3 regions of the Enterobacter sp. B79-1 genome follow, and region 3 is predicted to be linked to each of the others. Evidence: predicted binding sites of a transcription regulator. Region 3 holds the regulator's gene; each other region holds the start of a gene.

Region 1 (2,268 bases), on a different contig from region 3:
GCGCGGCAGCACGCTGATTACCGGCATCGTTGATGCACGCCTGAATCAGCAAAACCGCTACGACACCTACAACACCATCATTACGCTCGGCAAAGACAGCGAATACAGCTACAACTCCACCGACCGGTACAATAAGAATCACCTGGTACCGTTTGGTGAATTTGTCCCGCTGGAGTCGATTCTGCGCCCGCTGGCCCCGTTCTTTGACCTGCCGATGTCCTCTTTCAGCCGCGGTCCGTACGTTCAGCCTCAGCTGCACGCGCACGGTCTCGCCCTGACGGCGGCCATCTGCTACGAAATCATTCTCGGGGAACAGGTGCGCGATAACTTCCGCCCGGATACTGACTATCTGCTGACCATCTCCAACGATGCATGGTTTGGTAAGTCAATCGGCCCGTGGCAGCACTTCCAGATGGCGCGCATGCGCTCCCTGGAACTGGCGCGTCCGCTGCTGCGCAGCACCAACAACGGCATCACCGCTGTGATTGGTCCGCAGGGTGACATTCAGGCGATGATCCCGCAGTTCACCCGCGAGGTGCTGACCACTACAGTCACGCCTACCACGGGGCTGACGCCGTACGCGCGTACCGGCAACTGGCCGCTGTGGATTTTGACCACGCTGTTCGGCTTTGCCGTGGTGCTGATGAGTCTGCGTCAGCGTCGTAAATAATTTTACCTTCTGTTGCCGGGTGGCGCTGACGCTTACCAGGCCTACATTTTTGCTCCCGTAGGTCGGGTAAGGCGTAGCCGCCACCCGACAATCCCCTCCAAACTCCCATTCTGGCACGCCTATTGCTTTGTTTATTCGCGCAAACGCAGTTTGGCTTAACGTGCAACCTTGTCGCACCAGCGTAGATCATCGGCAGCACCGAAACGGTGCAACGAAAGATTATTGCCTCTGAATGGTGCGGCGCGCTTCGCAAAAATAAACAATAACGCAGCAAAATCTTTACATTAAGCCAGACTAAATGTTAACAAGCTTGCATAACACTGCACTCGCATAGCGCGAGATATAACAACATCACAATGGGTATCAATGCGTCACTGGCGCTGATAAGAAAGGAGTTGGGTATGCAATTACGTAAACTGGCCACAGCAATGCTGGTTATGGGAATGTCTGCTGGCGTCGTTCACGCTGAAGATGCTCCGGCAGCAGGCAGCACTCTCGACAAGATTGCCAAAAACGGCGTCATCGTGGTCGGCCACCGTGAATCTTCTGTCCCGTTCTCTTACTACGACAACACGCAAAAAGTCGTAGGCTATTCACAGGATTACTCCAACGCCATCGTTGAAGCTGTGAAGAAAAAGCTGAACAAACCTGACCTGCAGGTGAAGCTGATCCCAATCACTTCACAAAACCGTATTCCACTGCTGCAAAACGGCACCTTTGATTTCGAGTGTGGTTCCACCACCAACAACCTTGAGCGTCAGAAACAGGCCGCCTTCTCCGACACCATCTTTGTCGTGGGCACCCGTCTGCTGACCAAGAAAGGCGGCGCAATCAAAGATTTTGCTGACCTGAAAGGCAAAGCGGTCGTTGTGACCTCCGGTACGACTTCCGAAGTGCTGCTGCACAAGCTGAACGACGAGAAGAAAATGGATATGCGCATCATCAGCGCGAAAGACCATGGCGACTCCTTCCGTACCCTGGAAAGCGGTCGTGCCGTCGCGTTTATGATGGATGACGCCCTGCTGGCGGGCGAACGTGCGAAAGCGAAGAAACCAGACAACTGGGAAATCGTGGGCACCGCGCAGTCGAAAGAAGCCTACGGTTGTATGCTGCGTAAAGACGATGCTGACTTCAAAAAGCTGATTGATGACACCATCGCGCAGGCACAGACATCCGGCGACGCGGAAAAATGGTTCGACAAATGGTTCAAGAACCCGATTCCACCAAAGAACCTCAACATGAACTTTGAACTGTCTGACGACATGAAAGCACTGTTCAAATCACCAAACGATAAAGCGCTTAACTAATTAGAACGACAGGGGCGGGATCTCCTGCCCTCTCGATTGTCGGGAAGCATGGACAGACTATACGTTGAGTGGTCGTTCCCCACTCAGCGCGAAAATGAGCTTCTCACCAATCTTCGAGGGTAGCGCTGCTACCCTTTTTTTTCTGGAGTTTATTATGTCAATTGACTGGAACTGGGGCATTTTTCTGCAACAAGCCCCGTTCGGCAACACCACCTATCTTGGCTGGCTGTGGAGCGGCTTTCAGGTCACCGTTGCGCTATCGATAACGGCGTGGATTATCGCGTTTCTTGT
Region 2 (2,268 bases), on a different contig from region 3:
TTTTATGGAAAGAGAACACCAGCGCCAGCACGGCGGCGGCAGTGAAGCACGCCACGGCGCTGTTAATCATGAATATCGCGTTCATTTCGCCCCCTCGTTAAGCGCCTGCAAAAGCGAAAGATCGCCAAAATCGCTGTTGATGGTCAGCTCGCGCTTGCGCTTGCTGGTGCGGGTGATGTCGCGAATGTTGACCAGAATCAGCGCCCTGGTCGGGCAGGTGCGCACGCAGGCCGGGCCCTGTTCGTCAAAGCTGCACAGATCGCATTTCACCGCGACGGCGCGGATGCCGGGCACCCAGTCCAATAGCGTGCTCACCTTCGCCGGTGCGGGCGGCGCGGGCGGGGCTTTCGGGGTATTTGCGTTCGCCGGAATATGCAGCGGGCGGCTGCCGGAAAATTCAATCGCACCGAACGGGCAGGCAATGCCGCACAGCTTGCAGCTGACGCACAGGCTTTCGTTGAGCTGGACAGCGCCATCAACGCGGGTGATGGCATTCACAGGGCAGACACCCGCGCAGGGGGCATCTTCACAGTGGTGGCAGAGCTGCGGAGCAGACTCTTTTTCATTACGCATGACGCGCAGACGCGGCATGGACTGCAGCCCGTGCAGGCGGTGGGTTTCCGAACACGCCGCCTCACAGGTTCGACAGCCAATACAGACCGTCGAGTCAGCAATTACAAAACGGTTCACCGGGCAATCCTCAGGTGATGGTCATTTTTGACGAAGAAAAACTGTCTTATCGACACTTTCGACACTTGGTTATCAGGCAACGTTTGCGGAGGCATTTCCCGCCGTCAGCTGTTTCAGATCGACCGGCAGGTCGTGCTCAACCGCGGTATAAAGCCCGTTATAGACCGGCGCGATTTTCTCCAGATAGTGCTCGAGCACCTGCTGGCGATCGCGGTTGCTGACGTAGCCATCGACCATGCCGTCAGCCATCAACTGCGCTTGCGCAATACAGTGTTTTTCACCCTCTTTGTTCTCAACAAAGTACTCAATGGTGTGGCTGTTAAAGCTGTCCGCCAGGGTGACAAAGACCGTGAAGTGGCCAAAAAGGACAAAGCGCATATCGCCCTGCGCCGCGCAGCTCATCGCATGATGCAGACGAGCCTTTGACAGGGTGATCCCCTGAACCAGAGAGTTGCAGTAGAGGTGCCACTGATCCTGGAGCTGCTGATGACGCTGCGCGATGTAATCCGCTTTTTCGCTGATTTCCCAAATAGTCATAAAAGGTATCCGGTTAATGGAGATAGCGGCTGTTAAGCAGATTCCATGCCAATTTTTAACATTATGATTTATATAGATTTTAACTCTTATTGCACTGTCAACCGCGCGGTGTCGACGTGTCATTTCGACAGTGTTGACACCGTCACGCCCTAACAAAAATCAAGCTGGCACCGTTATTGCATTCAATGGCGCAATTCATTGAGGAGGCGTCATGCACGAAATCACCCTCTGCCAGCGGGCTCTGGAGCTTATCGAACAGCAGGCAGTGCAAAACCACGCGAAGCGCGTCACCGGCGTCTGGCTGAAGATCGGGGCGTTTTCCTGCGTCGAGACCAGCGCCCTGACCTTCTGTTTTGAACTGGTGTGTCGCGGCACGCTGGCAGAAGGCTGCGAGCTCCATATTGAAGAGCAGCAGGCGGAGTGCTGGTGTGAGCAGTGTCAGCAGTACGTGACCCTGCTGTCATCAAAGGTTCAGCGCTGCCCGCAGTGCCAGAATACCGGGCTGCGGATCGTGGCGGATGACGGTATGCAGATCCAACGCCTCGAAATTGAGAAGGAGTAATGTATGTGTAGCACCTGCGGTTGCGCCGAAGGCAACCTGTATATCGAAGGGGATGAACATCGTCCTCATTCCGCGTTTCGCTCCGCGCCCTTTTCACCGGCCCCGCGTCCTGCGGCGACGCTGACGGGTATCACCTTTACGCCGCAGCAATCCTCTGCGGGCGATCTGCACTACGGCCACGGCGAAGCGGGTACCCACGCGCCGGGCATCAGCCAGCGCCAGATGCTGGAGGTGGAAATCAACGTGCTGGACAAAAATAACCAGATTGCCGCCCGCAACCGCGCCCGCTTTGCCGCCCGTCAACAGCTGGTGCTGAACCTGGTCTCCAGCCCCGGCTCCGGCAAAACCACGCTGCTGACCGCAACCCTCAAACGCCTGAACGAACGCGTTTCCTGCGCCGTCATTGAAGGCGACCAGCAAACCGTTAACGACGCGGCGCGCATTCGCGAAACCGGCACGCCGGCGATTCAGGTCAACAC
Region 3 (2,268 bases):
CTGAACGCAGTCGACGGCAAATGGTTTTATCGGCCAGGCGTTTAGCGACCAGCGACAACGTATGCAAATGGGTCTTTGTCTGGTCTGCTGGCACCAGCAGCGCGAAGAGGAGATCGACGGGCTGGTTATCAATGGCATCAAAGGCGATGGGTGTTTCAAGCTGCACAAACACGCCGACGGCACGCAAGGTGTCTTCTTCGAGTTTGCCATGCGGGATCGCGATGCCGTTGCCGATGCCGGTACTGCCCATTTTTTCACGGGTCAGGATAGCTTCGAACACCACCTGTGGCGGCAGGCCCAGCTGTTTTGCGGCCAGTTCACTGATGATCTCCAGCGCACGTTTTTTGCTCTGGCAGTGAACACCACTGCGGGTACATTCCTGGTTAAGGACATTGCTCAGTTGAAGAGCCGAATCGTTGTTCATCATAATTTCACCTAAGCGCTAACTGTACAAATGGCCTGTTGTGTCGCACAACAGGCCGTCCTGCACCCGTTAACTGCCCGGACAATTAGTGTTGTTTCAGTTTATCTTTATGTTTATTGAGCTGTCGCGCAAGCTTATCAATCAAGCCGTCGATAGCCGCGTACATGTCTTGCCCTTCCGCACTGGCATGGAGTTCACCCCCGTTAACGTGTAGGGTTGCATCCGAGATATGAGTCACTTTCTCCACTTTCAACACAATATAGACCTGATTGATCCTTTCGAAATACTGTTCGAGCTTCGCGAACTTCGTGTTCAGAAACTCGCGTAAAGCCTCAGTAATCTCGACGTTGTGTCCTGTGATGTTGAGCTGCATAGTGTCTTCCTTATCGGTTGTGTCAAACCAGTTGTTTACGCTGGTTGGACGGCGGAATGGATAAAGACTCTCGATACTTCGCAACAGTACGACGTGCCACCATAATACCCTGGTCGGACAGCATGGTGGTTAACTTACTGTCACTCAGTGGCTTCGCGGGGTTCTCCGCGGCGATCAACTTCTTCACCAGTGCGCGAATGGCCGTTGACGAGGCTTCGCCGCCGCCTTCGGTATTCACATGGCTGGAGAAGAAATACTTAAGCTCAAAAATACCGCGTGGACTGTGCAGATACTTCTGCGTGGTCACGCGAGAAATGGTTGATTCATGCATCTCGACGGCCTGGGCGATGTCCGCCAGTACCATCGGTTTCATAAACTCTTCGCCCTGCTCAAAAAAAGCCTGCTGTTGTTCAACAATACAGCGGCTCACGCGCAGCAGCGTGTCATTTCGACTCTCCAGACTTTTAATCAGCCAGCGTGCTTCCTGCAAATTGCTACGAATATATTGATTATCGGAGTCATTGCGCGCGCTGGTGCACATGGAGGCATACTGCTGGTTGATTTGCAGGCGAGGAATGCTGTCTGAGTTCAGCTCGACCACCCAGCGACCGTTGTGTTTTCTGACTAACACATCCGGAATGACATATTCCGGTTCGCTGGTCTGGATCGACTGGCCGGGACGCGGATCGAGAGACTGGATCAGATTCACCGCCTCTTTCAGCACCTCTTCCTTCAGGCGCGTGACGCGCATCAGGGAGCGGAAATCGTGGTTAGCCAACAGATCCAGATGATCGCTGATGATTAAGCGGGCTTCTTCAATCCACGGCGTCTCTTTGGCGAACTGCGACAGTTGGATCAGCAGGCAATCGCGGAGATCTTTCGCGGCCACACCGACCGGGTCGAAACGCTGAATGCGCTTCAGAACCGCTTCGATCTCTTCGAGTTCGATCTCGTCGTCGCCGATACTTTCCAGGATATCGTCCAGGGTTACGGTTAAATAACCCGTATCGTCAACGGCATCGACAATCGAGGTCGCAATGGCGCGGTCGGTATCAGAGAAGGGGGTCAACTCCACTTGCCACATCAGGTAATCCTGTAGTGACTGGGTGGTTTCACCCTGATAAACCGGTAGCTCGTCGTCCTGGTAGTCTGCACGCGTGCCGGAAGGTGTTCCGGCGGTGTAGATTTCATCCCAGCTGGCGTCCAGCGGCAGCTCGTCCGGCATCTCTTTTTGTTCGAGCGCATCAGCGGTGTCGAGCGTTTCAGTGTCCTGCGTTTGCTGGGTTTCTACCTCGTCATGAAGATCGGTTTGCTCCAGCAACGGATTACTGTCCAGCGCCTGCTGGAGCTCCTGCTGGAGTTCTAACGTGGACAGCTGCAACAGACGAATCGCCTGCTGTAGCTGCGGCGTCATCGCCAGTTGTTGGCTGAGCCTTAATTGCAAACCTTGCTTCATGTTCAGAGCATTTTT

What was found. The regulator sigma-54, encoded in region 3, starts transcription at its own class of promoters, with help from an activator protein. The targets are predictions, from matches to a motif close to GTTGGCACANNTTTCGCTNT.
Region 1: a site for sigma-54 is predicted at 780-799, ahead of AC2T6E_RS07015 (amino acid ABC transporter substrate-binding protein). Genes of this name have one in related genera too.
Region 2: a site for sigma-54 is predicted at 1,391-1,410, ahead of hypA (hydrogenase maturation nickel metallochaperone HypA). Genes of this name have one in related genera too.

Annotation. Positions count from the first base shown of each region.
Region 1 is NZ_JBYAZJ010000001.1:1,447,258-1,449,525, forward strand. It holds gene lnt (apolipoprotein N-acyltransferase) at 1-670, shown strand, start outside; gene AC2T6E_RS07015 (amino acid ABC transporter substrate-binding protein) at 1,072-1,977, shown strand; gene gltJ (glutamate/aspartate ABC transporter permease GltJ) at 2,132-2,268, shown strand, end outside.
Region 2 is NZ_JBYAZJ010000005.1:135,601-137,868, forward strand. It holds gene hycC (formate hydrogenlyase subunit 3) at 1-85, opposite strand, end outside; gene AC2T6E_RS15435 (4Fe-4S dicluster domain-containing protein) at 82-690, opposite strand; gene hycA (formate hydrogenlyase regulator HycA) at 763-1,227, opposite strand; gene hypA (hydrogenase maturation nickel metallochaperone HypA) at 1,439-1,789, shown strand; gene hypB (hydrogenase nickel incorporation protein HypB) at 1,793-2,268, shown strand, end outside.
Region 3 is NZ_JBYAZJ010000004.1:307,904-310,171, reverse strand. It holds gene ptsN (PTS IIA-like nitrogen regulatory protein PtsN) at 1-427, opposite strand, end outside; gene hpf (ribosome hibernation promoting factor) at 510-797, opposite strand; gene rpoN (RNA polymerase factor sigma-54) at 820-2,253, opposite strand.